Regions from separate parts of the Shewanella sp. SM69 genome, predicted to be linked through region 1. Evidence: predicted binding sites of a transcription regulator. Region 1 holds the regulator's gene; each other region holds the start of a gene.
What was found. Region 1 encodes NrdR, which represses ribonucleotide reductase genes. Its sites were predicted from a motif close to AAACACNANATNTNGTGTTT; they were not measured.

Region 1 (10,627 bases):
CGAGTAAAGCCGCGCGGGCGAAGGGATAAAACTTGAGGCTGGCAGTGTAACCTTGACGTTTAAAAGCTTCTTTGACGACTTGCGCAACGCCGCCCTGTTCAGGTAAGGCATCGGCATAAAAAGGAGGATAGTTAGTGGCGACTAATTGGAGTTCCCTGCCCGAAAATGCTGGGGGATAGAAGCTGAATAGAAACAAGCAAAAGCTAGATAATGTGAGTAATTTCTTCCCCATTTCTACTCCAGCACTTAGGTGAGTCGCACTTGGCTTGAGTATAGTCAGAGTTAATTAAAACAGGCGAACTTATGGATATTAAGATGGGTGCATGTTGAGAGCCATACGATTGAGCGTTGTGCCGATTGAGAACCATGGCGTGCGCCCGTTTTACCCTTGCTCATTCATGCCTTATTTGCCCCAGCGAATTTATGGATTAAGGCGCTAGCTCATTCACGTATTGGGGCAAAGGATTTTAGCGAGGCAGGTTATAGCGAAACCTGCTCACCCTGATACAAACCTCGGCGGAGTTTTCCAGCGTCGATAAGTAACAGCTCACCGGATTTACCATTCTTAATGCTGCTATCTATCGCAATGACTTTATTATGATAAAGCCCAAGTACTTGTTCCTGCGATGTGTGCCCTACGACGATATGATCGACCTTGAAATAGCTCAGTATGCTATCGATATCCGACTCTTTCAGTTCATCTTTAAAGTAGCCACGATACCAAGTTGGACCATTGGTAAAAAACAAAAAGTTGAGTAAATCGTCTTGCTTTAAATCGGCTTTTTTATCATCTAAATGCTGACGAAATAATTGGTTAGCATCGCTGATATTTAATTTACGCTCGACCCATTCAGGGCTGATGCCACCGTGCATAAACAAGATATTATTGATTTTGACTAAGGTATGTTTGCTGCGAAGCCATTGGCCTATTTCGGTGTCTTTGTTGTAGAGCGCATCGTAGCTGCGTTTGAGTAAATCTGCCGAGACTTGATAGCGTTCGTTGACGTAGCGTAAGTCGCCGCGAAACACCATTTGCTCGTGATTGCCCATGAGTAGATGTAAGCGTCCGGCCGCAGCTTGGGCTTCTTGATCTAAGGTATATAAAAACCACAATACTTCATTGACTTGATGACCACGGTCAAACATGTCGCCCGTCATCACCATATGACCGTCACCAAAGGCCCAGTGGTTATCTTTGTCGATAATCTGATGGGCTTTTAGCAAGTTAATCATTACATCAAACTGGCCGTGTACATCGCTAAGGGCGACAATTTTGCTGACATGGGTGAAGGTATCTGGCTCAACCGTGACAGCTTGTGTATAAAGGTGCGGTTGGGGTAATTCACCGCAACTGGCAGGGCGAGTTAACTGCGCCTTCGCAATCCTTGTTTGTTTTAGCTCGCTTTGGCAAATCCAATAGGCTGTGTCTTTTTGAGCATCATCTAAAAACACATAAGGGCCATCGGTGATGCTGCTTTCTTGAATTTTTAACTCTGTATCAGTTTCACTTGCATTGGTCGTCAGTGAGATAAACGCAAGTGAGGTAAAGGGGAGTGCGGTGACAAGCCATAACAGGGGCGTGAATTTTCTATGTTGCTTGAGTATCCATTGGCTGGCTCGGCTAAGTCACGTCATAGATAGCATGATTGGGTGAGCCCCGACTGGCATCGAATTGATTTGCATTAGACCGCATCCTTGTTCTTGTTTTAGTTATTTATTTTGTCATTTTAGACACTTAAGTTGATGAGTCTTCGAACGTGCAGCGTGACGAATTCAATTTCAAGCGCTTAATCCAAACGCTTAATCGCAAGTGCTTAATCTTAAGTACTTAATGTCAAGTGCTCAACCTATTGAAAATACTAAATCATACGGATAAGGCTTATCATCGGCAAGTCGTGAGGCGGGCTAAATTAAACTTGCCCGCCTCATTATTCAGTGATTCCATCATTGCATGTCTATAAGTGCATGACTGTCGTTACATTGTATTGGCAGTTACATGGCATTGACGACGGTATAACTATCAACAAACTGCTCGAAACTGACGATTTTTCCGCTGTGTATTTTCCATAAATGGGCGACTCGGGCGCTAAAATACTTGCCCGTTTTGACATAGGTACCTGAATAAGTGCCGAAGGCAAAAACCTTATCACCCTGCGCCACATAGTCTTCGATATCGACGCGATAGTTATTCCATTCTTTTTCGAGGCGGGCGAACACATTGGCGGCTATCGCGCTAAAACCTATGTAAGTGCCCGCATAGGGAAAACCTGCCGCCTCTGTCCAGCGTGCGTCATTTGCCAGTGCATGCTCAAGATTTTTAGCATTTTCGGCTGAGCTATGTCCCTCGTAAGTACTTTTGACAAGTGCAAGATTCGCATCAGTTTGCCTTGCTGTTTCGATAAGATTTAACTGAGCAGGCTCACTCACTAAAGAGCTTGTTGGAACACTATTAAGCGTTGGCATGATTACGACTCAAACTGTGCTTCAAGATGGCTTAACCACTGGGCGGGTTGGCCATAAAAGCGGTTGATATTAATGGCGGTGATGTTGCCGTCATCATCCTCTATAGCCATTGAAGGGAAGCCTTGGGCACCCATCAGATTCAGTAATGCTCTGGATTCAACAATATGCTCATATAGCTTGTCTTCACCTTGGGCATAATGTTGCGCAAAGCCTATAGGGTCGAGCCCAAGTTCAGCGGCTAACCTTGCGAGATTACCTTCATCACTGGCGCTGTGACCATCACGGTAATGGGCCAGTTGTACTGAGTGTAGATAGGCCAAACTGTCGCCACCCATAGCATCGACTGCGAGCATGGCTTTAATAGGAGGCGCCGAGTCGAGTACGATTGTGGTATCGCGCAGCAGACCATCAAAATAGTTTTCCCCAAAAGGTTGTCCAGTTAGCTCGGCAATACGCAGATCGTGGGGCATAACATAGTCGCGCCAGTTAGCATCGATTTGTTTACGTCTTGGGCCCGTGAGCATACCGCCGCCGTGGAGCTTAATGGTAAAGCCTGCTTTTGCGGCGGCATCGAGTAAAGGCGCTGCGGCATAACACCAACCACATAAAGGGTCGATAATGGCGTGCAGAGTGCGCTCTTTGGCAGCCTGTGCGCTGTTGACTGAATTTGCTGAATGAGTTGTTGGCTGAGTCATAGTGTTAAACCTTTTGGCTTAAGTTCGTCGCGACATTAGCGACTTAAACCCTTTGAGAAAATCGATTAAAATAGTTAGGTTGGTACCGTTATTTAGCTAAAAAATGGCACGCAATCGCTCACGTGCCTGTCTTTAACTATTTGCACTTAAATGCTTGTATCTAATCGCCTAGATAGATATGGCTGGGCTTACATAGGCCAGGTCATTTCGCCCATGTAAACTTTGGCGCTGATCTCAAGCCCTGCATCGGCTGGCATTTGTGGGTATAGCGCCAGCATCTTTTGGATTAATTCAGCTGAATCTTTCGAGGCTTTTGCAGCGATTTCAAAGGCTTTTACATATTCACGAGTAAAACCGATGGCGTGGGTATTAAATCGCGCTTTGCCTAAATAGTGCCCTGGGATCACTGTGGTCGGCAGCAGTTTTTCCATTGCATCTAAATGGGTTAACCATTCCTGACGCTCAGAGGCTGTTTGAGTGTCAGCCATCCAAACATGCGTGTTATCAAATACTTCCACGCCACCTGTAATGGTTTTTGCCGATGGCACCCACAGGAAAGTGTGTTTAGGGTGTTTATCATTAAAACCTTTGATAATCACTTGCTCACCGTCGATAGTAAAAGTGTCACTGTGAATCGCCTTAGGTAACACTAATTCGCTTGGCGCATTATCTTTTAAAATCGGCCCCCAGTAGGCGAGTTTGCCTTCCATTGAGGCTTTAATCGCATCGACAGTGGTTTGAGTCGCGACGATTTGTGCATCGGGGAAATTCTTTTTAATCACGGCTAAGCCGAAATAGAAATCAGGATCGCTATGGCTGATATACACCTGAGTCAGCTTTTTACCGCTGGCCTTAATGGTGTCGACCAATGTTTGGGCATCGTTATTTTGAAATTGCGCATCGACTAGCATCATTTCGTGTTCGCCGCTGATAAAGATCGATGACACGGCAAAGATGCTGTTTTCGCCCGGATTAAAATGGCTCACTTGCAATGGCGCAGCATTGACCGCGCTAAGTCCTGCTAGCAACAAGGTGGCGGCTAGGCTTATTTTAGACGAGGCCTTCAATGTGGCGTTAACTGTGTTACGTATTGCATAGGTCGATGTGTTCATTTGGGGCTCACTTATAGTCACAGGGTGAAAGAGTAAAAGGTTCGATTTAGCATTCATTGATTTGCAGCTGCTGCAAAAAGTGAGTTAAGTATAGGTTGCAATAATCAATAGATAAATGCGAGTATCTGCCCATGTTTGTTGCATTAATCGGACGAATGGCTGCGTGTACTCTTAGTTATTATTCATGTGGTGACGTGAGTATGTGAGTGAACCTTCGAGTGATTTGAAAGTGAGTGATTAAACGTTATTGATTGAACGTTATTGATTGAACGCGAGTGGAGATAAATCATGGATAGACTCGAAGCGGCTAAGGTGTTTGTGACTATTGTTGAGCGCGGCAGCATGATAAGCGCCGCCAATGCCTTAGATATGTCGCGTTCTATGGTGACCCGTTACTTGAGCGAAATGGAAGAATGGTCTGGTGCTAGGTTGTTGCATCGCTCGACGCGTAGCCTCAGCTTAACGCCCGCGGGTGAGCAAGTGCTGGACTATTGCCATCGGCTGCTCGAACTGGCTAACGAAGTACCTGCGGTAAGCCACGCCGCTGTGGCGATTCCGCGGGGCTTGTTGCGTATTAGTTGCTCCCAGTTTTTGGCGCATCAGATTTTAGCGCCCGTGGTACAGCAATATTTAGCCAGTTATTCGCAGGCGAGCGTGAATTTCCACGTGAGCAGCCAAACCGTCGATTTAGTCGCCGAGCGTATTGATCTGGCTATTCGCATCACCAATGAACTCGATCCCAATCTTATCGCTAGGCGCTTAGGGGAGTGTGAGTCTGTGGTATGCGCCGCACCGAGTTATCTTGCCGCGCGCGCCGCCGTGCTGCATCCCGAGGATTTAACTCAGCATAACTGTTTAACCTATTCTTATTTTGGCGATGTGATGTGGCGCTTTTATAAAACCGATGTAGGGCCGAAACAGGCTCAAGCGTTGAACTCCGATCCTAAGTCAAACCAAGGTCAGGCGTTTAACGTGCCTGTGAATGGGAATTTTAGCGCCAATGATTCAATGGTGGTGCTCAATGCCACGCTGGCAGGTGAGGGGATTGCCATGCAGCCCGTTTGGGCGGCGAAACCCTATTTAGACTCGGGTCAGCTAGTGCCTTTATTAACTGAGTTTAAGCCTCAGTCCCTCGGTGTGTATGGCGTGTATCAATCCCGCAAACATATGCAGCCTGCACTTAGGGTGATGATGGACATGCTGGTGGCCTATTTTGCTAGTTTGAAATAGTGCCAGTTTAAAATAGTGTTAGCTTGAAATAGTGCCAAAGCTTGCGTCACTTATAGCGTAACGGGATGCCATAAAAAAGGAGCTTAACCCTTTCGAGTTAAACTCCTCAGATACATGCTTGACTAGATTCTAGATTCTAGATTCTAGATCTACTTAATCATGCGCTTGTATTTCAAGCGGTGTGGCTCAACCACATCGGCGCCATAGGTGTTCTTCAACCATGCCGAGTATTCTGTGTAGTTACCTTCGTAGAAGTTCACTTGACCTTCGTCGCGATAATCCAGAATGTGGGTCGCGATACGGTCGAGGAACCAACGGTCATGCGAAATCACCATAGCGCAACCTGGGAATTCCAGAATCGCTTCTTCCAGTGCGCGCAGGGTTTCAACGTCTAAGTCGTTGGTGGGTTCGTCGAGTAATAATACGTTACCGCCTGCTTGCAGCAGTTTGGCTAAATGCACGCGGTTACGTTCACCGCCCGACAGAGTGCCGATGATTTTTTGCTGATCGCCACCACGGAAGTTGAAGCGGCCTACATAGGCACGGCTCGGGATTTCCATGTTGTTGATACGCATGATGTCTTGACCACCGGAGATTTCTTCCCAAATGGTGTTCTTATCATTCATCGAATCGCGGAACTGCTCAACCGAGGCCAGTTGCACAGTTTCACCTAGCTCAATGCTGCCGCTGTCTGGCGTTTCAGCGCCGGATAACATGCGGAACAGGGTCGATTTACCCGCGCCGTTGGCACCGATAATGCCGACGATCGCGCCCTTAGGCACAGAGAACGACAGGTTGTCGATCAAAACGCGGTCACCGTAAGATTTGGTCAGGTTATTCACTTCAATAACCTTGTCACCTAAACGAGGTCCGGGCGGAATAAACAGCTCGTTGGTTTCGTTACGTTTTTGGTAATCGTTAGTGTTCAGTTCTTCAAAGCGTGCCATACGGGCCTTGCCTTTAGACTGGCGGCCTTTCGCGCCTTGACGTACCCATTCCAATTCCTTGGCAATGGTCTTTTGGCGAGCGCTTTCTGTGGCTGATTCTTGCTTCAGACGGGCATCTTTCTGCTCAAGCCATGAAGAATAGTTACCTTCCCACGGAATACCTTCACCGCGGTCGAGTTCTAAAATCCAGCCAGCGGCATTGTCGAGGAAGTATCTGTCGTGGGTAATCGCGACCACAGTACCAGCATACTCCTGCAAGAAGTGCTCAAGCCACGCCACAGATTCAGCATCCAAGTGGTTGGTGGGTTCGTCCAGTAACAGCATTTCTGGTTTTTCAAGCAGCAAACGACATATCGCTACGCGGCGACGTTCACCACCGGATAATACTTCGATTTTTTCATCCCAATCTGGCAGACGCAGGGCGTTGGCGGCGCGCTCAAGGACGTACTCTAAGTTATGGGCATCTTGGGCTTGGATAATGGCTTCGAGTTCACCTTGCTCTTTTGCAAGGGCGTCGAAATCGGCGTCCGGCTCGGCGTAGGCTGCGTAAACGGCATCGAGGCGAGTCAGGGCATTTTTTGCCTCTGCTACCGCTTCTTCAATCGCTTCACGCACGGTTTGATTCGGATCGAGTTTAGGTTCCTGCGGCAGGTAACCGATTTTCAATCCCGGCATTGGGCGCGCTTCACCTTCAATTTCGGTGTCGATACCCGCCATAATGCGCAGTAGTGTCGACTTACCTGAACCGTTGAGACCGAGTACGCCAATTTTGGCGCCGGGGAAAAAGCTTAAAGAAATATCTTTAAGGATCTGCTTCTTAGGCGGAACAATTTTACCCACCCGCAGCATGCTGTAAACAAACTGAGCCATTTTTCTCTATCTTAAGTGACTAATGATGCGGCTAATTCTACTCGATTGCGCGCCGAACTCAACTCGACAATGAGCCAAGTTCAAGCACTATCTGCAGGAATTTCATGTTTCAAATACTGGGATTGTGACCGCGTTCCGAGTAGAATACCGCGCAACCCTACCTATAAGAATTGGCAGCTGGAGTAAGCAATGCTGAAAAAAGATATGAATATCGCAGATTATGATCCGGAACTGTTTAAGGCAATTCAGAATGAAACTCTGCGTCAAGAAGAGCATATTGAGCTGATTGCTTCTGAAAACTACACCAGTCCACGCGTGATGGAAGCGCAAGGTTCACAGTTAACCAATAAGTACGCTGAAGGCTATCCAGGCAAGCGTTACTATGGTGGTTGTGAGTATGTGGACGTAGTTGAAACCTTAGCGATTGAACGTGCGAAAGAACTGTTTGGCGCAACTTACGCTAACGTACAACCTCATTCAGGTTCACAGGCAAACAGCGCGGTTTACATGGCATTGTTAAAACCTGGCGATACCGTACTGGGCATGAACTTAGCCCACGGTGGTCACTTGACCCACGGTTCACCGGTTAACTTCTCTGGCAAACTGTACAACATCATTCCTTACGGTATCGACGAGTCTGGCAAAATCGACTACGACGAAATGGAACGTATTGCCATAGAACACAAGCCTAAGATGATGATCGGTGGTTTCTCTGCCTATTCAGGTATCGTTGATTGGGCAAAAATGCGTGAAATCGCAGACAAAATCGGTGCTTATTTATTTGTCGACATGGCGCACGTTGCCGGTCTTATTGCTGCGGGCGTTTATCCAAACCCAGTACCACACGCGCACGTTGTGACATCTACGACCCACAAAACCTTAGCGGGTCCTCGTGGTGGCGTGATCCTATCTGCTGCTGACGATGAAGACTTGTACAAAAAGTTGAATTCTGCGGTATTCCCAGGCGGTCAAGGTGGCCCATTGATGCACGTTATCGCCGGTAAAGCGGTGGCGTTCAAAGAAGCCCTAGAGCCAGAATTTAAAGTTTACCAACAGCAAGTGGTTAACAACGCTAAAGCTATGGTTGAAGTGTTCCTTGAGCGCGGTTACAAAATCGTCTCTGGCGGAACCAGCAACCACTTAATGCTAGTTGATCTGATTGGTCGTGACTTAACGGGTAAAGAAGCCGATGCCGCCTTAGGTAGCGCTAACATTACTGTGAACAAAAACTCAGTGCCAAACGATCCACGTTCACCCTTTGTGACCTCTGGTGTGCGTATCGGTACGCCAGCCATTACGCGCCGCGGCTTTAAAGAAGCGGAATCGAAAGAGCTGACGGGCTGGATTTGTGACATCCTTGATGATGCAAGCAATCCTGCTGTGATTGAGCGTGTTAAAGACCAAGTATTGGCACTTTGCGCACGTTTCCCTGTTTACGGCTAATTTGCCTATGCATCTACGTTTAGTAGATGAATGGCCGAGATTGACCGCCGACAGACTTGATACTTATCACATCAGGTATTTAGCATCAGGTACTTAACATCAAGTAGTTAACATTAGGTTGTTAAGCTCAGGTAGTTAACCTCAGCCCATAAATAGGATAAAATCCCATGGCCGCATTTAGCGGCCATTTTTATTGGTAAAATCTTAGGCTTAAATCCATTGTGTTTGGCTGAGATTTTAACAGGTAAAGCCATTAACGCTTTACTCGCATTCACTGGCAGGAGGCTCAATGCATTGTCCATTTTGTAGCGCGACAGATACTAAAGTCATCGATTCCCGATTAGTGGCAGAAGGCCACCAAGTGCGCCGTCGCCGAGAATGCACCGAATGTCATGAAAGATTTACCACCTTCGAAGGCGCCGAATTAGTCATGCCTAGGGTGATTAAGCGCGATGGTTCACGCCAACCCTTCGATGAAGAAAAACTCCAAGGTGGCATGTTACGCGCCGTTGAAAAACGCCCCGTATCTATGGATGAAATCGAGCAAGCACTCAGCAAAATCAAGTCGACCCTACGCGCCACTGGCGAGCGGGAAGTGCCGTCAGAAATGGTCGGTAACTTAATGATGGAGCAATTGATGAGCCTCGATAAAGTCGCCTACATTCGTTTCGCTTCCGTGTACCGTGCCTTTGAAGACGTGTCTGAATTTGGCGAAGCCATCGCCAAACTGCAAAAGTAGTCATTGAGTTTTGTCGCCGACAAGGCAGACGTGTACGAGCGATTGGCGTGAAAGCACAAATTTAAAAGACAGGTTTGTAAGACTGGTGAAAGCCGAAACCTTTAACAACAGGGTTGAACATGAGCTTGAACATAAGTTGGTCCGTACTCGATACCCAAATGATGAGCCGCGCGATTCAATTGGCGCGCAAAGGCTTTTACACCACGAGGCCCAATCCCAGTGTGGGCTGCGTTATCGTTAAAGATAATCAGATTGTCGGCGAAGGTTATCATCAAAAAGCGGGTGAGCCCCACGCCGAAGTGCATGCGTTACGTATGGCTGGCGAACACGCCCGCGGCGCAACGGCCTATGTCACCTTAGAGCCCTGTAGCCATTATGGCCGCACGCCACCCTGTGCCTTGGCGCTGATCAATATTGGCGTTAAACGCGTGGTGGTGGCGGTTGAAGATCCTAATCCGCAAGTAGGTGGTCGTGGCATTCAAATGCTGCGCGATGCCGGTATTGAAGTGGATGTGGGATTACATCGCGATGAAGCCTATGCCTTGAATTTAGGCTTTATGAAGCGCATGGAATCGGGTTTACCCAGAGTTACAGTCAAATTGGCTGCGAGTCTCGATGGTAAAACTGCGCTGTCTAACGGTGTGTCTAAATGGATAACTGGTCCAGAATCTCGCCGCGACGTGCAGCGATTACGCTTACGTTCCTGCGCGCTAGTTACGGGGATCGAAACCATACTGGCAGACGCTCCTTTACTTAATGTGCGTTATCAGGAACTTGGCAGCTTAAAAGACAGTGTAACCGAGGCGCAATTACTGCAGCCATTAAGAGTGATACTCGACAGCCGCGCCCGTTTGCCGTTATCCGCCGCCTGCTTAGCTATCGTATCGCCGATACTCTTGGTCTCGACCGTGGCTTATTCCGCAGAGTTTCAAGCGCAATTACCCTCCCATGTGAGTTGCCTCCTGTTACCTGCAATTGAAGGTCGCGTCTCATTGCCTGAACTATTAAGCTATTTAGGCCAAAGCTGTAATCACGTGTTGGTGGAAGCGGGTGCAACCTTAGCAGGCGCTTTTTTAGCAGAGGGGCTGGCCGATGAGTTAGTGCTATATCAAGCGATGAAAATCCTCG
Region 2 (10,627 bases), on a different contig from region 1:
CTTCACCGGTTTCAGGATCGGTTTTCACTTCGCCAGTTTCAGAATCACGAACTTTCTCACCAAAGCGAACCACTTTCCCTTCGTTCGAGAACAACATGATTTCGTCATCACCGTTAGTGATATCGACACCGATCAGTTGGTCACCGTCTTTGAGGTTAACGGCGATAATGCCGTTTGCACGTGGGTTGCTATAAGCAGTTAGTGCGGTTTTCTTCACAGTACCGTGTGAGGTGGCCATGATGATGTACTTGTCAGCCGCGTATTCACGTACTGGCAGAATCGCAGTAATGCGCTCGCCATCGGATAACGGCAGCAAGTTAACAATTGGACGACCACGGGCCGTACGGCTCGCTAATGGCAATTGATACACTTTGAGCCAGTACATCTTACCAAAGTCAGAGAAGCACAAAATGGTGTCATGGGTATTGGCAACTAACAGCTTCTCGACGAAATCTTCATCTTTCACTTTCGTCGCGGCTTTACCTTTACCACCACGGCGCTGGGCTTGGTAATCGGTCAAGGGTTGATACTTGGCATAACCTAAGTGCGACAGTGTTACCACAACGTCTTCTTCGTTGATCAAGTCTTCAAGACTCATATCGACTTCGTTGGCATTGATCACTGTACGGCGCGCATCACCATATTCTTCAAGGATTTGAACTAATTCTTCCTTGATCACTTCCATCAAACGCTCAGGACTGCGCAGAATAAACAGCAGACCCGCGATAAATTCAAGCAGTTCTTCGTATTCGGCGATGATCTTATCGTGCTCAAGACCGGTCAAACGGTGTAAACGCAGTTCCAGAATGGCCTGAGCTTGTTGCTCAGTCAGGAAATATTGACCGTCACGAATACCGTATTGTGGCTCTAACCACTCTGGACGCGCGGCGTCATCGCCCGCTTTTTCCAGCATGCCTTGAACGTGGCCTAATTCCCAACCTTGCTCAACCAATTTCACTTTGGCATCCGCAGGCGTGGGTGAGGCTTTGATCAGTGCAATAATCGGGTCAATGTTAGCCAGTGCAACCGCCAGCGCTTCCAAAATATGGGCACGCTCACGGGCTTTACGCAGTTCAAATACGGTACGACGCGTCACCACTTCACGGCGATGCAGAATAAAGCATTCGAGCATTTCTTTAAGGTTAAACAGTTTAGGCTGACCATTGGTCAGGGCCACCATGTTAATCCCGAAAGAACACTGCATTTGCGTTTGAGCATAAAGGTTATTGAGTACAACCTCGCCCACTTCACCGCGCTTAATTTCGATAACGATACGCATACCGTCTTTATCAGACTCGTCGCGTAGACCGCTGATCCCTTCAAGCTTTTTATCTTTAACCAGCTCGGCAATCTTCTCGATTAAACGGGCTTTGTTCACTTGATACGGGATTTCAGTGACGATAATGCGCTCACGGCCATTATCTTCGGTTTCCACATCTGCCAGAGCACGCATGATCGCACGGCCACGGCCAGTTTTATAGGCATCAATAATGCCTTTACGGCCATTGATAATCGCTGCAGTGGGGAAATCCGGACCTGGAATGTATTCCATCAACTGTTCAATCGACAGTGAAGGCTCTTCAATCAATGCCAAACAGCCTTTCACTACTTCCGTTAGGTTGTGTGGTGGGATGTTGGTTGCCATACCCACGGCAATACCCGATGAACCGTTAATTAACAGGTTAGGTACGCGTGTAGGTAATACAGCTGGGATCTGTTCTGTGCCGTCGTAGTTAGGGACGAAATCCACTGTCTCTTTTTCAAGATCGGCCAGTAATTGGTGCGCTAACTTATCCATACGGATTTCGGTATAACGCATTGCCGCCGCTGAGTCACCGTCGACCGAACCGAAGTTACCTTGGCCGTCTACTAAGGTGTAACGCAGTGAGAATGGCTGGGCCATACGGACGATAGTGTCATAAACAGCAGAATCACCATGGGGGTGATATTTACCGATGACGTCACCAACCACACGGGCAGATTTTTTGTAAGGCTTGTTCCAATCGTTCTTCAATTCACTCATGGCAAACAGAACGCGGCGATGAACCGGCTTTAAGCCGTCGCGCACGTCTGGTAATGCACGTCCCACGATAACGCTCATGGCGTAATCAAGGTACGAATTCTTTAGTTCGTCTTCGATATTAATTGGCGAAATAGATGATGCCAGATCAGTCATAAACTGCTCGTTCCCCTGAAAAATAGCCGACAACGTATAATCCGTATCATTGCCTAGCCCAAAAACGTGATTTGGCATTCTAACACAGTTATTTAATGTCGCCAGACCTATCATTATCGAATTGAGAGTCTGGTGGCTTAATAGATGAAAACACTGTCAATTTGGTCGTTTGTGCGATAAACAAGCGTTGAAATTCACGGCTTACGATGAGGAAAAATCGTCAAAGGGATAAAGTAAAAGGTCGATACGGAGCACAACAATTAACATAAAAGCAGATAACTGCTGAAAATTCACTCAACCACAAGGGCTTAGCTCAGTCGAGCACTTTGTTTATCAAACATAGTCGTTATAATAGCCGCACAATAAAGCTTCTTCAGGTAATAGCATGCATCAGAATACCAATGTAGACCCACAGGAAATCGCAAAGTTTGAACGTATGGCCGAAACTTGGTGGGATCTCAACGGCGAATTTAAGCCGCTGCATCTATTAAACCCGCTGCGCTTAAACTATATCGATCAAACCGCTGGCGGTATTTTCGGCAAGAAAGTGCTCGATGTCGGCTGTGGTGGCGGCATTTTGTCTGAAAGCATGGCCCGCATCGGCGCCGAGGTTGATGGCTTAGATATGGGTGATGAGCCCTTAGAAGTCGCGCGCCTACATGCCCTCGAAACGGGCGTGAGCATTAATTATGTAAAAAATACTGCCGAGGCCCACAGCCAAGATCATCAAGCCTATTACGATGTGGTGACCTGCATGGAAATGCTCGAACATGTACCCGATCCACAATCTGTGATTAAAGCATGCTGTGACATGGTCAAACCCGGTGGTCATGTGTTTTTCTCCACCATCAACCGCAACATTAAATCCTACGTGCACACCATTTTAGGTGCGGAATATTTGCTAAAAATGCTGCCAGTTGGCACCCACGAGCATAAAAAATTCATTAAGCCTTCGGAGCTGATTGAGCTAGTAGATAATACCGATCTTATCTGTACCGATGCCTTAGGGATAAGCTACAACCCATTGACGGGCATTTTTAAGTACACGCCTAAAGTTGATGTGAATTACATGATAGCGACGCGTAAGGTTGATTAATATGAGTCTGGCACAGATCAAAGGCGTACTGTTCGATCTCGATGGCACCTTAGCCGATACCGCGCCGGATCTGGTGCAGGCCCTCAATTTAAGTCTTCAAGACGTCGGCATCGCCGCGCAGCCGTTAGCGGCCATGCGCTACGCCGCATCCCACGGCAGTTTTGCCTTAGTCGATGCCGCGATCCCTGATGCGGCAGAAGATCTTCGATCTCAAGTACAGCAAGGACTGCTCGCCCACTATCAGCGTATAAATGGCGATCATTGTGCGCTATTTACAGGCATAGCAGCATTACTCGATTGGCTCGAGTTAACTCAGCTGCCGTTTGGGGTGATCACCAACAAGCCTGCGCGCTTTACCCGTCCCTTATTGCGAAAACTGAATTTACACTTGCGTATGCCCGTTATCATCAGTGGCGATTCAACAAAACACCCAAAACCCCACACTGCACCTATGCTGTTAGGCGCACAACAGCTGAACTGTGCTCCAGAGCACATTTTGTATCTTGGGGATGCCGAGCGAGATCTGCTCGCGGCCGAGGCTGCTGGCATGTTAGGCGGCGTGGCCCTATGGGGTTATCTGGGCGTGAACGACAAGCCGTTGCAATGGCCTGCGCACGCGCATTTTGCAAGCCCAACTGAGCTACATCAAGCACTAATCGAAGCACTGGCTTAACAACATCAACCAAAAACAGCGCCTACAATGCTCACGAATAAGGCATACAATACGTAACTTCACTGACGGACATCAGTGTGTCAGCATACTATTTATGACCCACGGAAAAAGTCAGGCGGATAAAAGATCGGCACTCGTGAGCGATCGCGATCTAAAGAAAAGATCGCCTAAAAATCCCCCATGAGTGTGACACGCTAACCTGAAATTGAGCTTCAAGGTTAGTCGTTACTAACGCAAAAGTTTATCCTCACGTTATCCACAAGATGTCCCCTGAATTCAGACTTGCAAATAGGGGCAAACCTCACTATCTTGTATCCCATATAATTTAAAACACCATATCTTGTGTATAGGTAACAATCAGACACACTAGAAGCTCGCCGCTTAATTGACTCGTTTGTAACCAGTCAGCTGTATTTAAGGGACGATTATTGATTGTTTTACAAGGATACGTACGGTGATTTTGCTCACCTAAATACATATAAGAACCAAGGCCTATCTCCAAATGAATAGCACTATGACAGTCACAAAACGCTGTGGCGATCGTGAGAATATCGATCTCGAAAAAATACACCGCGTAATTACTTGGGCAGCCAAGGGATTAAAAAACGTTTCTGTTTCGGAAGTTGAACTTCGCTCGCACCTACAGTTTTTCGATGGCATCCCAACCGAAGCTATCCATGAAACCATTATCAAGGCTGCGGCGGATTTAATTTCTCCAGAATCACCGGACTATCAGTTCCTTGCTGCCCGTTTAGCGGTGTTTCATTTGCGTAAGAAGGCCTTCGGTCAGTTCGAGCCGCCAGCATTGTATGCTCACGTGACTAAATTGGTTGAGCTGGGTAAATACGATCAACACATTTTAAGAGATTACACCCGCGAAGAGCTGGATGTGATGGATACCTATATCGACCACTGGCGCGATATGGATTTTTCCTACGCTGCAGTAAAACAGCTTGAAGGCAAGTATTTAGTTCAAAACCGTGTGACCCACGAAATCTACGAGAGCGCGCAGTTCCTTTACATTTTGGTTGCGGCTTGCTTATTTGCCCGTTATCCAAAACAGACGCGCCTGAAATACGTTAAAGATTTCTATGACGCGGTATCAACTTTTAAACTGTCGCTGCCAACGCCAATTATGGCCGGTGTGCGCACCCCAACGCGTCAGTTTAGCTCTTGCGTACTGATCGAATGTGGTGACAGCTTAGATTCCATCAATGCGACCGCTTCATCTATCGTGAAATACGTCAGCCAACGTGCGGGTATCGGTATTAACGCCGGTCGTATTCGCGCCTTAGGTAGCCCAATCCGTGGTGGTGAAGCCTTCCACACAGGTTGCTTACCTTTCTATAAGTATTTCCAAACCGCAGTGAAGTCGTGTTCTCAAGGCGGCGTGCGTGGCGGTGCTGCGACCCTGTTCTACCCTATTTGGCACTTAGAAGTCGAATCTCTGCTGGTATTGAAAAATAACCGCGGCGTCGAAGACAACCGTATCCGTCATTTAGACTACGGTGTGCAGTTGAACAAAGTGATGTATCAACGTCTGATCAAAGGCGAGAACATCAGTTTATTTAGCCCATCTGACGTACCTGGCTTGTACGATGCTTTCTTTGAAGATCAAAACGAATTCGAACGTTTATATGTGCAATATGAGCAAGACAGCAACATTCGTAAGAAAACAATAAAAGCAGTTGAGCTGTTTTCACTGATGATGCAAGAGCGTGCTTCAACGGGCCGTATCTACATTCAGAACGTGGATCACTGCAACACTCACAGCCCGTTCGATTCAAAAGTCGCGCCGATCAGACAGTCTAACCTGTGTCTTGAAATCGCCCTGCCGACTAAACCATTGAACAACATCGATGATCCTGAAGGTGAAATCGCGCTTTGTACGCTGTCAGCACTTAACTTAGGTTCTATCAAAGAGTTATCTGATATTGAGCCATTAGCCAACCTCGCCGTACGCGCACTGGATAATCTATTGGATTATCAAGATTACCCTATCAAGGCCGCGCAAATCGCCTCGATGAATCGCCGTACCTTAGGCATAGGCGTGATCAACTTCGCTAACTATTTAGCGAAAAATGGCATGAAGTATTCCGATGGTAGCGCGAACGCTTTAACCCACAGAACCTTCGAAGCGATTCAGTACTATTTACTGAAAGCCTCAATGAACTTGGCCAAAGAGCAAGGTGCGTGTCCGTTATTCCACGAGACCACTTACTCTCAAGGTATTTTGCCAATCGATACCTACAAACGTGACCTAGATAAAATTTGTGCTGAACCATTGCACTTAGACTGGGAATCACTGCGTAGCGATATCAAGCAATATGGCCTGCGTAACTCAACGCTGTCGGCATTAATGCCATCAGAAACCTCGTCGCAAATCTCCAATGCGACCAATGGTATTGAGCCACCACGTGGACTTATCAGCGTGAAATCGAGCAAAGACGGTCAGCTAAAACAAGTGGTACCTGATTTCGATACACTGAAAGATAGCTATGAATTGCTGTGGAAAATGCCAAGCAACGACGGTTACTTACAGCTGGTGGGTATTATGCAGAAATTCGTTGACCAAGCAATTTCGGCTAACACTAACTACGATCCTTCACGTTTTGAAGGCCGTAAAGTACCCATGCAAACCCTGCTGAAAGATTTGCTCAATGCTTACAAGTTAGGTGTTAAAACGCTTTACTACCATAACACTCGCGATGGTGCGTCGGATTCACACGATGACATCACCAATTTAGAGAAAGAAGATGACGGTTGCGCCGGCGGCGCATGTAAAATCTAGTCTTTAACTTTAACGTTAACGGTTTTATAGGGATCCCTATTTAGTGGATCCCTATCCATTGGAAAAATAGCACCATGGCCTACTCTACCTTCTGTCAAACACCCAACGATGCCACCCGTGAACCTATGTTTTTAGGTCAATCGGTCAACGTGGCTCGTTACGATCAACAAAAATATGAAGTGTTCGAAAAACTGATAGAAAAGCAGTTATCTTTCTTTTGGCGCCCAGAAGAAGTAGACGTCAGTCGCGATAAGATTGACTACGGTGCATTGCCTGATCATGAAAAACACATCTTTATTTCGAACCTGAAATACCAAACCCTACTCGACTCGATTCAAGGCCGCTCGCCCAATGTGGCCTTTTTGCCGCTGGTGTCACTGCCTGAATTAGAAACTTGGATTGAGACTTGGTCTTTCTCTGAGACGATTCACTCGCGCTCATACACCCACATCATTCGTAATATCGTTAACGATCCTTCAGTGATCTTCGACGATATCGTCGTGAACAAAGAAATCTTAAGCCGTGCGACCGATATCGCCGCTTATTACGATCATTTGATCCAACTGACTCAGATATTCCATTTACTCGGTGCAGGAACCCATGTTATCGATGGCAAAGAAGTTATCGTAAATACCCGCACCCTGAAAAAAGCCTTGTACCTGTGCATGATGTCAGTCAACGCCCTAGAAGCTATTCGTTTCTATGTTAGCTTTGCGTGCTCATTTGCCTTTGCTGAACGTAAGCTCATGGAAGGTAACGCGAAAATCATTCGCTTAATCGCCCGTGATGAAGCCTTACACTTAAACAGCACTCAGCATATTTTAAGCATAATGCAAGGCGGTAAAGACGATCCAGAAATGGGTGAAATTGCTGCAGAATGCCAACAGGAAGCTTTCGATTTATTCTTCAAAGCCGCAGAGCAAGAAAAAGAATGGGCCAAATACCTGTTCAAAGACGGCTCTATGATAGGTTTGAATGAACAGATCCTGTGCCAATACGTTGAGTTTATTACTAATCAACGCATGAAGTCGGTGAATCTACCGCAACCATACCCAGAAATAACCAATCCATTACCTTGGATGAAAAACTGGTTAGAAAGCGATGCAGTGCAAGTTGCACCACAGGAAGTTGAAGTCTCTTCATACCTTGTCGGCCAAATCGACTCCGCGGTTGATGGTGATGAGTTCCTCGACTTCGATCTATAAGACACTTAAAAGTGACGTTACAAAATGGCATTAAAACAGTGACATCAAAAAAACGGCCACAAAATCTGTTTGCGAAGGCGCCAATCGTGCGCCTTCAAGGTCAACCTGTGTTGCTCTTTACCGAGCAACAAGGCACTTTGCTGCAAGCGCTCGAAGCCAAAAAAGTCAAAATCTTCTCAGAATGTCGCAACGGTTTCTGCGGTGCCTGCAAAACACGCGTCATCAGCGGAAAAGTCAGCTACTTAAACGAACCCTTAGCCGAACTCAAACATGATGAATGTTTGCCCTGCTGCTGTGTACCAACAGAAGATTTAGAGCTGGATCTATCACCTGAAGGTGCAACTGTGGTCACCTATACGTGTCAATCTCATCAGAATAAAGCCAGTTTGGCTAAGTCAAAGCAAACACAAAATGTAGCAAGTGACACACGCACGCAGAAACAGGCAGTGTTTGAAGACTCATAACGGCAAGACTCGATTGTTCAATAAGCTGCTTTAAACAAGATGTGGCGTTAAAACCCAAAATCGCTTTAAAACAAAAATGAGCTTTTAAACAAAGAGTAGCTTTAAGACAAACAGCCCCTTTCAATACAGCCTTATTCAATCCGCGCCATTAGATACCAAACGTTTTAAAACCCACTATTTTCCCTTCCCTCTATTTTCAATGCATTCACACTAAAAAACCTAAAACAAACTAAAACAAACTAAAACAAACTAAAACAAACTAAAACAAACTAAAACAAACTAAAACAAACTAAAACAAAAAAGCCTGAACACAAGTTCAGGCTTTCAGGATCTAAAATTGAATACGTTAAGGTTTAAAACGTAAGGCTTATCGACTTTCTATAAACGCATTGCCAGTTCAGCGCCTTGGCGGATTGCACGCTTAGCATCAAGCTCTGCCGCGACATCTACGCCACCAATCAGATGCATAGGCAGGCCCGTAGCTTTCATCTCATCCACTAACGTGCGATTCGATTCTTGCCCAGCACACAAAACGACGTTATCGACAGCTAGCACTTCAGTTGTTTCACCCACACGAATATGCAGTCCTGCCTCATCAAACTTGTCGTAACTCACGCCCGTTTTCATCTTCACATCATGTTGCTTAAGCACAAGACGGTGGATCCAGCCTGTTGTTTTGCCTAAGCCCTTGCCCATCTTAGACGTTTTACGTTGCAGTAAAAACACCTTACGATGATCAGTTGTGTCGGAATGAGGTTCAGTTAGGCCGCCCGCATGCTGGTAAGTTTTATCTATGCCCCACTGTTGTAGCCATTTATCGGGGTCCAAGGTGCTCGACTGGCGCTCACACAAAAAGTGTGCCATATCGAACCCTATACCGCCGGCGCCAATCAAGGCCACCGTATTACCGACAGTCACTTCACCCGAGAGCACTTTTTGATAATCGACCACCCGTGGGTCATCAAAGCCGGGTAAGAATAAATCACGCGGCACAACGCCAGAGGCGATTACCACTTCATCAAACTTTTCCGTCGCCAACACACTGGCATCGAGGCGAGTATTTAATCTCAGCTCCACCTTATGCAACTTAATTTGGTTTATAAAGTAACGAATAGTCTCGTTAAACTCTTCTTTCCCAGGGATTTTACGGGCGAGATTAAACTGACCACCCACCTCAGATTTCGCTTCAAACAAGACAACGTGATGGCCTCGCATGGCGGCATAAACAGAAAACGCCATGCCCGCAGGGCCTGCCCCCATCACCGCAATACGCTTTTTATTTGCTGTGGGTAAGAAGTTGATTTCAGTCTCATAACAGGCGCGAGGATTCACTAAGCAAGTTGCGCGCTTGAGGGAAAAAGTATGATCAAGACAAGCTTGGTTACAGCCAATGCAGGTGTTGATAAGCTCCGGCGTGTTCGCCGCAGCCTTATTCACAAACTCAGGATCAGCAAGGAAAGGCCGCGCCATCGACACCATGTCAGCTTGACCAGAGGCGATAATCTGCTCACCAATCTCAGGGGTATTAATGCGGTTAGTCGCAATTAAGGGAACAGAGACAGATTGTTTGAGCTTTTCTGTCACCCACGCAAAGGCGCCGCGGGGCACACTTGTCGCAATGGTCGGTACGCGCGCTTCATGCCAGCCAATGCCCGTATTTAGAATGGACACACCAGCTTGCTCTAACCACTGGGCCAGTTGCACCACTTCATCCCAAGTCGAACCGTTATCCACCAGATCGAGCATGGATAAACGGAAGATAATGATGAAATCTTTACCAACTTTTGCCCGTATCGCGTTAACAATCTCAATAGGGAATTGCGCCCGTTTTTCAAACACACCGCCCCATTCATCGGTGCGAGTGTTGGTTCGCGCACTGACAAACTGATTAATCAAATATCCTTCAGAGCCCATCACCTCAACACCATCGTAACCGGCTTTTTTAGCGAGAGCGGCGGAACTGGCGTAATCCTTAATGGTCGAGCGCACTTGACGGCTGGACATCGCAGACGGCGTAAAGGGTGTAATGGGTGACTTAATCTTACTTGGTGCTTGGGAAAAAGGATGATAGCCATAACGTCCCGCATGCAAAATTTGCATACAGATCTTACCGCCAGCCTCATGCACCGCCTGCGTTACCACGCGATGCTTACCCACTTGCCAAGGAAAACTCAGCTGACAGGCATGGGGCGTAAGGCGACCACGAAGATTGGGGGAAATAC
Region 3 (10,627 bases), on a different contig from region 1:
AGTAGTCAAATAGCGACCTTGACTGATAAGAAGATGCGCGACGCGCAAAAGTCAGCTTAGACAAAATAACTGACCAATAGTCTTTGTAATACATCCCGTAATGGATGATACCTAGATAGGAAAGCTAAACATTAAACGCCAAACATTGAGCCCATCGCCACGACGATAACTGAATCCGATGCGATCAACACTTAATAATTCACCGCCTAACGGCTTAGAAAACGCGAGGGAAAAACCGGCCTCATAGCTGCCAGAAACAATAGTATCTTGCTCTATCTCGCTAATAAATCTAAGTTCATTGAAATACCAATAGCCTACGGCAAAGATCCTTGGTTGCACCTGCAGATCCCACCATTGCCAGCGTGGTGCTAACCCTAAATCAACACCTGTTTGTAGTACTGCAAATTGATCCGAAAACTTACCATAGTGCTCACTGTACCCAGCAAAGCGTAATCTCGATACCCACACAGCATCCTGCCCTGCTAAGGTAAAGTCATACAAGCTACTGATCCCTGAGGCGATAATAGCAACGTTATCGTTTTTATCGAAATTAGTGCCAAAACCGATATCTAAATACCCTTCCATTCGAGTATTTTCGCTCGCCTGCCAATGATGCTCAAAACCTGGGGTAACTGTCATAGTACCTATCGACGACGGCAACTCACCTTCAGTGATATCTTTGGCTAAATAATCAAAAAAGCCAAAGGAGATAGGTAACCGTAACCAAGTTTGGCTACCGCTATCTTTCTTCAAATCAAAGCTTAACGGAATGCTAACGACGGTCGCATTTTGGTTTGCAGCGCGGTAAACGCCAGTGCCAAGATAACTACCAAAGGCGTAAACAGAATTTGGATTAGTGCTAGTTTCTATCGGATTACTACCATTAGCATTATTAGGTGCATGATTGATAGAAAAGCCGGAATCATCCGCTTGAGATGCAGATATGAATGTATTTGTAGCAGAAATACTATCGGCAAAGGTGGTAGGAATAACGCTCAGTAATGCCAAGCACATTAGCGACAAGCTTAATAGCAACCGACTGAAAAAATGGCTCAATTGACTTAAACCTTCCTCATTTTTAACTCAATCGGTCGACTCATCATGATGACAAAACTACTTATTTTCATCCATAAAATGATATTCAGACATCATGTGTCCAAGCTCAGTGGATTTAGTTTTTAAGTACGCTTCGTTATAACGATTTTTACCAACTTGCAGTGGTACGCGCTCAACCACTTCGATGCCAAACTCCTTCATCGCTTTCACTTTACGCGGATTATTGGTCATCAAACGCACATGCTTCACCCCTATCTGTTCCAGCATAGGCTTGATCATATCGTATTTACGCATATCCGCTTCGAAACCAAGTTGCTCATTGGCTTCAACCGTGTTGGCGCCTTTATCTTGCAGCTCATAGGCGCGAATTTTATTCAGCAAACCAATGCCACGGCCTTCTTGGCGTAAATAGAGGATAAAGCCACTGCCCGTTTCAGCAATATTTTGCATGGCAGCTTGTAACTGAAAACCACAGTCACAACGCAAGCTAAATAAAGCATCGCCGGTTAAACACTCGGAATGAATACGGCCCAATACAGGTTCATCCGCACTGAGTGTACCGAATGTGAGCGCAACATGCTCTTTACCTGATTCGGTATCTTCAAAACCATGCATGGCAAACACGCCCCAAGGAGTGGGTAACTTTGACGTCGCGACATATTTTATCGACATACTTAACCTTAACGACAACTCTCATTCCATGAGACGAATAAGATCCCTAGAAACAAAACGAGGATTAGGCACTTAGCCAACTAAGCGCACTATTCTAAAGTGTTTTTGAACAATCCAGAAATACTTTAGTGTTTTAATCAACTAAACCAAACATGAATGTCTTTTCGATGGGCAGCACGAAGGAATGGATTAAAACGAAGCAGTGCATTAAATACAAGGAGCACAAACACGCGATCGACACTCGATCCCGTGCCAGTGACATCCAATCCCACATTAAAATTTTGCGGGAGCGTATCCAGTAACTTCCGTTAGCCCCATTTCACGGCCGATAGCCGTCATAGGGTGGATTACCACAAGCCCTTTGACAGACTTTTTCAGTTTGCCCATGTCTGCTTGTTCCGCTTTTGTCAAAGCACGATGGAAAGGCAAACCTTTGATATCTGACCCTTGCTTATTCAATAAGCGGGTTTGTTGCCCTTTCACACTGCCGATTTGCTTAGTGACCGCAGCGATTTCGCGTTTGAACTGGGCAATAATGACGTCATCGCCTCTTTGTTCAGCCGCAGCAAGTTTACGACGAAATTTATCTAATTTATCGTTAAGCTGCTGCAGTTCTTGCTTTAAATTCATTCTGTTACCTTAAATTACCTAAGTTAGCCACAGTAAAATCTTAGCCTGATTATGCTAGCGTCTGTGTCAAGGTCTGAGATTATAGCAGCAAGTTACAGATCCTCGTTACCGCTTTTATAACAAACGAATGATCTGATTGCTGCTACCGCGAAAGACAAGACTCGGATCGGCAAGACTTTGTTCAAATTTTCCGTCCACCAGCACATCAATATAGGCCAACACGGCGCGCTGTTCATCACTCAACTCATCGAGCACATAACCTGTCCACAGCCAAATATCCTTCCCCTTACACTCAGCCTTGACTCGTTTGACGAGCGTCAAAATGGCACTGAGATTGACAGGCAATAAAGGATCTCCGCCCGAAAGCGATAAACCACGGCGCACAATCCGCTGATCATTGAGATCGGCAATAATCCTATCTTCCATCGTCCTATCAAACACATGCCCAGAACGGGGATCCCACGTGCTTTGGTTGTAACAACCGCGGCACTGGTGCTCACAGCCAGAGACAAACAAGGTCGCACGGGTACCTGTGCCATTGACCACATCGATAGGGAAATATTGATGGTAATTCATTGATGGTCACTCATAGTGCATTTCATCTTTTAACACTGACACTCATCCCGTGGCACTATTTGATGCCACGGAATAAGTCTAACAGGCAGAATAAGGTAATAGTGTTACAAGTGTTTGATCCTGCGTTTTACTTCTTCTTGCTTGCCATAATTAAAGGGCCGCGCATCAGGACTGCCTAAGTAACCGCACACACGGCGCGTCACAGAAACCCGACTAGGCTCATGATTGCCACACTTAGGGCAAGTGAACCCTTTACTGGTACAACTAAATTCACCGGTAAAGCCACAGTCGTAGCATTCGTCGATTGGCGTGTTAGTGCCATAGTAAGGCACGCGGCTGTAGCTATAATCCCAGACGTTTTCCAGCGCTTCGAGGTTATGCTGCATATTGGGATATTCGCCATAACAAATAAAGCCACCGTTCGCGATAGCGGGATATGGCTGTTCAAAATCAATTTTATCGTAAGGGTTAACACTTTTTTCCACATCGAGGTGAAAACTATTGGTGTAATAGCCCTTATCTGTCACCCCTGTGACTAGCCCAAATTGCTTCGCATCCAGTTTACAAAAACGGCTGCAGAGACTCTCACTTGGCGTGCTATACAGACTAAAGCCATAACCTGTTTCGGCCTTCCACGCATCGGTAGCCGCTTTAAGATAAGCTACAATAGCGACGGCTTTGTCCCTTAATTGTGCATCGTCAAATACATGGGTTTGGGTGCCATAGAGTGCATTCATGGTTTCATGCAGGCCAATGTAACCGAGTGAAATCGAAGCGCGGCCATTTTTAAAGATTTGCGCCACATCATCATCAGCGCGCAAGCGTACACCACAGGCGCCTTCCATATAAAGGATAGGTGCCACGCGGGCTTTAACACCATTCAGTCGCTCAATACGGGTATCCAGCGCTTTACGGGCTAATACTAATCTGTCATCTAAAATGCGATAAAACTCAGTCTCATCGCCATTGGCTTCTAAGGCAATCCGCGGCAGGTTTAAACTGACCACTCCCAAATTATTGCGCCCTTCATGCACAAGCTCGCCATTTTCTTCATAGGTGCCTAAAAAGCTACGGCAGCCCATTGGGGTTTTAAATGAACCGGTAACTTTCTCGACTTGCTCGTAGTTGAGGATGTCGGGATACATGCGCATTGTTGCGCATTTGAGCGCCATCTGTTTTACATCGTAATTGCAATCGCCCGCTTTATGATTAATACCATCGCGAATCGCAAACACTAGCTTAGGGAATACTGCAGTCTTGCGATTTTTACCCAATCCCGCCATCCGCACTTTGAGCATAGATTGCTGAATTAAGCGTGATTCCCACGACGTACCTAAACCAAACCCAAAGGTCACGAACGGTGTTTGGCCATTGGCAGTGTGTAAGGTATTGACCTCATATTCCAAAGACTGGAATGCATCGTGACATTCTTTTTCAGTTTGCGCCGTGGCAAAGGCTTTGGCGTCGGTGATCTTCCAATTCAGGGCAATTTGGTAGTGCTTGTCGTAGCTCTTAGCGACAAATGGCGCTAACACTTCATCGATACGGTTAATAGTAGTTCCGCCATAGATATGGCTCGCCACTTGGGCAATGATCTGCGCGGTCACCGCTGTCGCTGTTGAAATAGACTTAGGGGTTTCAATTTCGGCATTACCCATTTTAAAGCCGTGGGTCAACATGCCAGCTAAATCAATCAACATGCAGTTAAACATCGGGAAAAACGGCGAGTAATCTAGGTCGTGGTAATGGATCTCGCCCGCTTCATGGGCAGCGACCACATCCTTTGGCAAAATATGACTCTTGGCGTAATGTTTGGCGACTATGCCCGCGAGTAAATCCCGCTGAGTAGGAATGACTTTTGAATCTTTATTAGCATTTTCATTGAGCAAAGCCGCATTGCTTTGCTCAACTAAACCACGGATTTCGAGGTTGAGTTTACTGGTCGCTTCACGGCACACATCTCTGTCGTGACGGTATTCGATATACACGCGCGCAAGGGACTTGTACGGCCCTTCCATCAGTAAATTCTCAACCGCATCTTGTAGATGGTGGATATCGACTTCAGCTAATGGCGCGACGCTCTGACTGATACACGCTGCCACTGTCGCTGCATAGTCGCCATCCTCTATTCCAACTGAGTTTGCAGCGGCATTCACTGCATCCCTTATCCTTGTTTCATCAAAAGGTGTGCGGCAACCATCACGCTTAATTACGACTGGCATTGTTCAGTTCCTCTCCATCTTGCCTAAAAATTAACACTACATCTAGTGATTTTAAAAGCATAAAACACAATATGTAGAGCATTAGGCTACAATGACGGTAAGGAGTCCATGATCCAGATCATAGTTTTTAGGATGAAATAAAAGAACAAACAAGAACTGCAGCTAGGCCCAATTATCTGAAAATTGCGCCTTGACCTGCTGATTAAACCCAGCTAGTTGAATGCGTGACAATTTGTGTTTATCACGCACTATGGATGTGAATTAACGTTTAGCAAGCGCAAGATAACTACTGAGTTGGCCCGATGCAGATTGATGTGCCCCCATAGATGAAGCAAGTTGCATCATAGATTTTAGCCCCTGCCACTGCTGCTTTTGAGCATCCGTAAGCGGAGGTTCAGAATTCAAATAATCCGTCAATTGGCTAAGGACTTTCGTGGCCTTCTGGGCTAGCACCGGCGACTGAGCATCATCCATATTGGTTAAGACGTTTTTAGCATCAACTAAGGTATTGATAAGAGGATTATTAGGTGATTTTTTAGCTAATGACTTGATTTCATCATCTAAAAAATCTTGCAACGATTGTTTAGTCGGCGTTGTTGTGCTCGGCACTGTAATACCGTTTTTCGATAAACGCTCGAGTTGCACATCCGATAAAATGCCATCTTTTTGTAAGCGCGACACCAATGCGGGAATATCGGCGACGCCAAATTGACCATCGGCAAAAAAATCCTTCGCCATCGATTGAATTTTCTGTGCGCGTTGCGCCCTTGGCGACAGCGCTATCTCATCGGTTTTACCGTTATCGGGTTTGGTAGCATCCGTCTGCGTTTTATTTGTTTCTATCGTAGTATCGGTTTTAGCCGTGCTCGTCTTTTGGCTATTGGCACCATAGGCATCGGCGATACTGGCACTGCTGCGATTAAGATTAAAGGCATTTAAAATAGAATTCATCGTCAAAAATTCGGCGTCTAAGACTCAATGACGGTTTTAAAGCAAAAACTAAGCCAATCAAGTATTAATCAGTGCAACCCCTGAGTTAATAGCATCACTATGCATAAACCAACTTATATCTAGGACTGTATATCTTCGATCAAGGCAAGACATTGCCGCCTTAGTAAATCGAGTGCCTCAGCGTCCATCTGCACTTTATCAAGCAAGGTTTGCTTCAAGGCAAGAGCTTCGTGCCTGATACCCTCTCCTTGACTTGTCAGAGTGATCAGCTTTTTCCGCTCATCTTCAATGCAGGCCAAACGCGTGATCAAGCCTTTTACCTCTAATCGCTTAACGATAGGCGTTAGCGTCCCCATATCGAGCTTAGTCGCCGCTGATAGCTGGGTTTGGCTACAGCCGTTTTGACGCCACAGGGTTTGCATCACCAGATATTGAGGGAAAGTTAACTCGTATGCCTCGAGTAGAGGCCGATAAGCACGCACTAATGCATTGCTCGCAGAATATAACGCGAAACAAACATTATCGGATAAACAGAGTGGATCGCTAGAAGCTTGGCTATGAGTCTGTTTTGTAGCGTCTAGCTCAGGTTGAGGTAAGCAATTCTGCACGTTTAAGCGCCTGTCATTTAAACATAACACTATCTTATCCGATCTGTCCCACCCCATCTAGTTTGCGCGCAAACTATTTGCATTCAATCTTAAAGCCACGTAGAGTTAACATCATTAGTTTGCGCACAAACAAAAAGTGATTTTTTATGAAGAGTATGACTGAAACCCGTGAAATCCATCTAGCTAGTCGCCCAGAAGGCATGCCTACAGCACAGAACTTTACTTTAGTAAATAAAGCGTTAGCACCTCTCGCTGATGGACAAGTGCTGATTAAAAATCTATGGATGTCGGTTGACCCTTACATGCGCGGGCGCATGGTTAATCGCAAGAGTTATGTTCCGCCCTTCGCCTTAAATCAAGTCTTAGAAGGCGGTGCGATTGGTGAAGTTATCGCGTCAAAAAACACCGAGTTCCCGGTTGGTACTAAAGTCAGCAGCATGCTAGGTTGGCGTGAACACGCAGTCACAGATACCGCAGGACTGACAGCTTTACCACTAACTACGCTTGATAATTCACATTTCCTCGGCGTACTCGGAATGCCAGGCATGACTGCTTGGACAGGACTGACTCACATTACAGATTTAAAAGCGGGTGAGACACTGTTCGTTTCCGCAGCCTCTGGCGCAGTAGGTAGTGTGGCTTGCCAAATTGGTAAACTAATAGGTGCCCGTGTTATAGCCTCTGTCGGTTCAGATGAAAAAGCTGAATTATTAAAAAGTTATGGTGTTGATGCGGTCATCAATTATAAGACTTGTGACAATCTCACCCAAGCGTTGACAAAAGCCGCCCCAGAAGGAATTGACGTGTATTTTGAGAACGTCGGTGGCGAGCATTTAGCCGCAGCGCTGAGCAATATGAAAGATCATGGACGTATCGCTGTTTGCGGTATGATTTCGCAATATAACAACACAACTCCAACACCTGGCCCTGACAACTTAGCCCTAATTGTAATGCGAAAACTCAAGTTGGAAGGTTTTATCGTATCCGAACATTGGGCGCATTATCCTGAGTTCACCGCAAAAATGGTTCAATGGTTAGCGGAAGACAAAGTCAAAGCAGAACAAACAATTTATCAAGGGCTTGAACAAGCACCTGATGCTTTTATCGGTCTATTTGAAGGTAAGAATCGCGGTAAAATGCTGGTAAAACTAGCCTAAGTTACCAACAAAGCGGTATAAACATCTCAATATGAGATAGCAAATAGTCGGTATCGCGAAAGTGATACCGACTTTTGTTTATCTGGCAATCAAACGCTATCTATATAAAACTTTTAACTCTACATTTTGACTCATCAGCCCTTCCAGAACGCTGCTTCAATCAAGTGGGCGACTTTCTCCACCGCCGCTTCGCCGGCGGCAATCGCCTCATCAGCACGGTGAAACTCCATAGTGCCGATATTTCCCACCTCTGGCACAATACAAATATCTGGTGGATCGCCCATCAACCGCGCCCGTTTATGCCTTTGCTCTAAAATACCCATAGATTGCGACATCACAGCAATCATCCCCGGATTCGATTTAGTGCCGAGTGAAAACTTATCGGTTAGGTTACTGACATAATCTCGGCCACGGGCAAATAAATCCATAAAGCCCGTTTCTTGTCGCGCTGGCATATCCATTTCAGCTTGGACAGTCCTTTGGCTGGTCATATTCACGGGTAACACTTGGATACGCCCAGAATGATAACCATATAAATCCACTGCAATCACTACATCAACGCCCATGGCACGGCTAACCGAAACAGGAACAGGATTCACCACAGCGCCATCGACTAACCAGCGTTCTCCTTGTCTGACAGGGGCTAAAATCCCCGGCATGGAGCAAGAGGCCCGTACCGCTTGCCGTAAATCCCCTTCAGTAAACCAAATTTCCTGACCAGAGTATAAGTCAGTCGCGACGGCTGCAAAGGGACGATTGAGATTCTCAATATTCACATCTCCTATACGTGCATGCAGCACATCGAACACCTTGTCTCCGCCGATAAGCCCGCCCTTACGCCATCGAATATCCATCAAGCCAAGCACGTCCCAACTAGAAAAACCGCGCACCCATTTTTCTAACTCGGGTAAATGATCATGGGCGTAAGCGGCACCCACTAAAGCCCCCACCGAACATCCAGCCACTTTATCGGGCTTAATACCCATGGCAGCTAAACCATTCAATACACCTATATGTGCCCAACCTTTCGCCGCCCCACTGCCCAAGGCAATACCTACCGAAGGGATTGTTCCGTTAGCCATAAATCATTTCTCCTGTAACTCAATGCAGTACACGATAACGTAAAATCCTGCCATATCCACTGTCAATCGGTAAAAACGACACAATTAAGAGGTTGTAATACCAATGTAAATAAATACAATCAACAGAGCATAAATGGCACACTTTCTACATCAATCCGTGCATGAAGCAGAGATAATCACCGATGTGGATAGCTGAGCAAGGGCGATTAAGGCTATAATCTGCCCTTACTAAGATTTAGGGGATATACCTTTGCAATTTACCGATTTTTCTCTGGACCAGCGTCTGCTTCAAAGCATAAAACATATGGGGATCACAGAACCCACCGCCATCCAGGAACAAGCACTGCCTATCGCATTGGCAGGTAAAGATTTAATGGCGTCATCAAAAACGGGCTCAGGTAAAACCTTAGCGTTTTTGTTACCCGCATTGCAAAGAGTCATTTCTACCCGCTCACTGTCGAAACGTGATCCTAGAGTCTTGATTTTATTACCGACCCGCGAACTAGCGCATCAGGTTTATAGTCAGCTTCGCCTCCTTGTCGCCAACACCCAATACAAGGCCATCAGCGTACTGGGCGGGGAAAACTTTAATGACCAAGCCAAAGCCTTAGCGAAAGAACCGCATTTTATTGTCGCGACTCCAGGCCGTATCGCCGATCATTTAGAACAGAAGCATCTTTTTCTCAATGGCTTAGAGTTATTAGTCCTCGATGAAGCCGACCGCATGTTAGATTTAGGCTTTGCCCCGCAGTTAAAAGCCATCAACGATGCAGCCGATCATAAACGCCGTCAAACTCTGATGTTTTCTGCCACGTTAGATCACGACGAAATCAATGATATCGCAGCAACATTACTAAAAAATCCAGCGCACGTGGCGATTGGCGCGGCTCACTCTGAGCATAACGATATTCATCAACGTATCTTTTTATGTGACCATTTAGACCATAAAGAAGCGTTATTAGCCCGTTTGCTCAAAGATGAAACCCATAAACAAGTGATTATTTTTACCGCGACGCGTCCAGATACTGAGCGCTTAGCCGCTAAATTAACCACGCAAGGTTTTGCAACCGCCGCACTCAGCGGTGATTTAAAGCAGGCCGCACGAAACCAAATCATGGACCAATTTGCCCGTGGCCAACAACAAGTACTAGTGACAACCGATGTCGCCTCTCGCGGCCTGGATTTGCTCAATGTGTCCTTGGTCGTTAACTTCGACATGCCTAAATTTGCCGAAGAATACGTGCATCGTATCGGCCGTACTGGTCGTGCAGGCGCAAAAGGTGATGCGATATCGCTCGTCGGGCCAAAAGATTGGGACAACTTTAAGAAAGTCCAAGTCTTCCTCAGAAAAACCTTTGAGATCAGCACAATTCCAGGCCTAGAAGCTAAATTTAGTGGTCTAAAAAGCAAAGCTAAACAAACGCCAGTAAAACGTGTTGCTAAAGCGGAGCTTGCTAAAGGTAAGAGCAAAAGAACCAAAGCAACCACACCAGCACCGTCGCGGGATAAGCGTTTCATCACGGGCGTGGATGTCGGCGATGCTCCTATGCGTAGAAAACCTGCTGCGGCACAATTACTGCAAGATAATGATACTGAAGAAGTTTAAAACTAATTTATGCATAAAGGCCGGTGGATTTAACATCAGATATTATCTCTGATACAAATCACATAGG

Region 2: a site for NrdR is predicted at 4,274-4,293, ahead of nrdA (class 1a ribonucleoside-diphosphate reductase subunit alpha). Genes of this name have one in related genera too.
Region 3: a site for NrdR is predicted at 5,188-5,207, ahead of nrdD (anaerobic ribonucleoside-triphosphate reductase). Genes of this name have one in related genera too.

The regions. Positions count from the first base shown of each region.
Region 1 is NZ_JAKKRV010000003.1:164,762-175,388, forward strand. Features, by position in the region: gene L5M37_RS06615 (substrate-binding periplasmic protein) at 1-232, opposite strand, end outside; gene L5M37_RS06620 (metallophosphoesterase) at 481-1,530, opposite strand; gene L5M37_RS06625 (nuclear transport factor 2 family protein) at 1,993-2,463, opposite strand; gene L5M37_RS06630 (DsbA family protein) at 2,466-3,158, opposite strand; gene L5M37_RS06635 (MBL fold metallo-hydrolase) at 3,347-4,270, opposite strand; gene L5M37_RS06640 (LysR family transcriptional regulator) at 4,559-5,500, shown strand; gene ettA (energy-dependent translational throttle protein EttA) at 5,650-7,317, opposite strand; gene glyA (serine hydroxymethyltransferase) at 7,507-8,760, shown strand; gene nrdR (transcriptional regulator NrdR) at 9,050-9,499, shown strand; gene ribD (bifunctional diaminohydroxyphosphoribosylaminopyrimidine deaminase/5-amino-6-(5-phosphoribosylamino)uracil reductase RibD) at 9,619-10,627, shown strand, end outside.
Region 2 is NZ_JAKKRV010000002.1:189,756-200,382, forward strand. Features, by position in the region: gene gyrA (DNA gyrase subunit A) at 1-2,176, opposite strand, end outside; gene ubiG (bifunctional 2-polyprenyl-6-hydroxyphenol methylase/3-demethylubiquinol 3-O-methyltransferase UbiG) at 2,562-3,272, shown strand; gene L5M37_RS04250 (HAD family hydrolase) at 3,274-3,945, shown strand; gene nrdA (class 1a ribonucleoside-diphosphate reductase subunit alpha) at 4,448-6,736, shown strand; gene nrdB (class Ia ribonucleoside-diphosphate reductase subunit beta) at 6,811-7,941, shown strand; gene yfaE (class I ribonucleotide reductase maintenance protein YfaE) at 7,980-8,405, shown strand; gene L5M37_RS04270 (NADPH-dependent 2,4-dienoyl-CoA reductase) at 8,784-10,627, opposite strand, start outside.
Region 3 is NZ_JAKKRV010000001.1:402,759-413,385, forward strand. Features, by position in the region: gene L5M37_RS01925 (FlxA-like family protein) at 1-60, shown strand, start outside; gene L5M37_RS01930 (hypothetical protein) at 112-1,056, opposite strand; gene ribA (GTP cyclohydrolase II) at 1,114-1,728, opposite strand; gene L5M37_RS01940 (YibL family ribosome-associated protein) at 2,002-2,358, opposite strand; gene nrdG (anaerobic ribonucleoside-triphosphate reductase-activating protein) at 2,473-2,934, opposite strand; gene nrdD (anaerobic ribonucleoside-triphosphate reductase) at 3,039-5,156, opposite strand; gene L5M37_RS01955 (hypothetical protein) at 5,418-6,107, opposite strand; gene L5M37_RS01960 (MarR family winged helix-turn-helix transcriptional regulator) at 6,227-6,715, opposite strand; gene L5M37_RS01965 (NADP-dependent oxidoreductase) at 6,862-7,872, shown strand; gene rssA (patatin-like phospholipase RssA) at 8,007-8,954, opposite strand; gene L5M37_RS01975 (DEAD/DEAH box helicase) at 9,205-10,560, shown strand.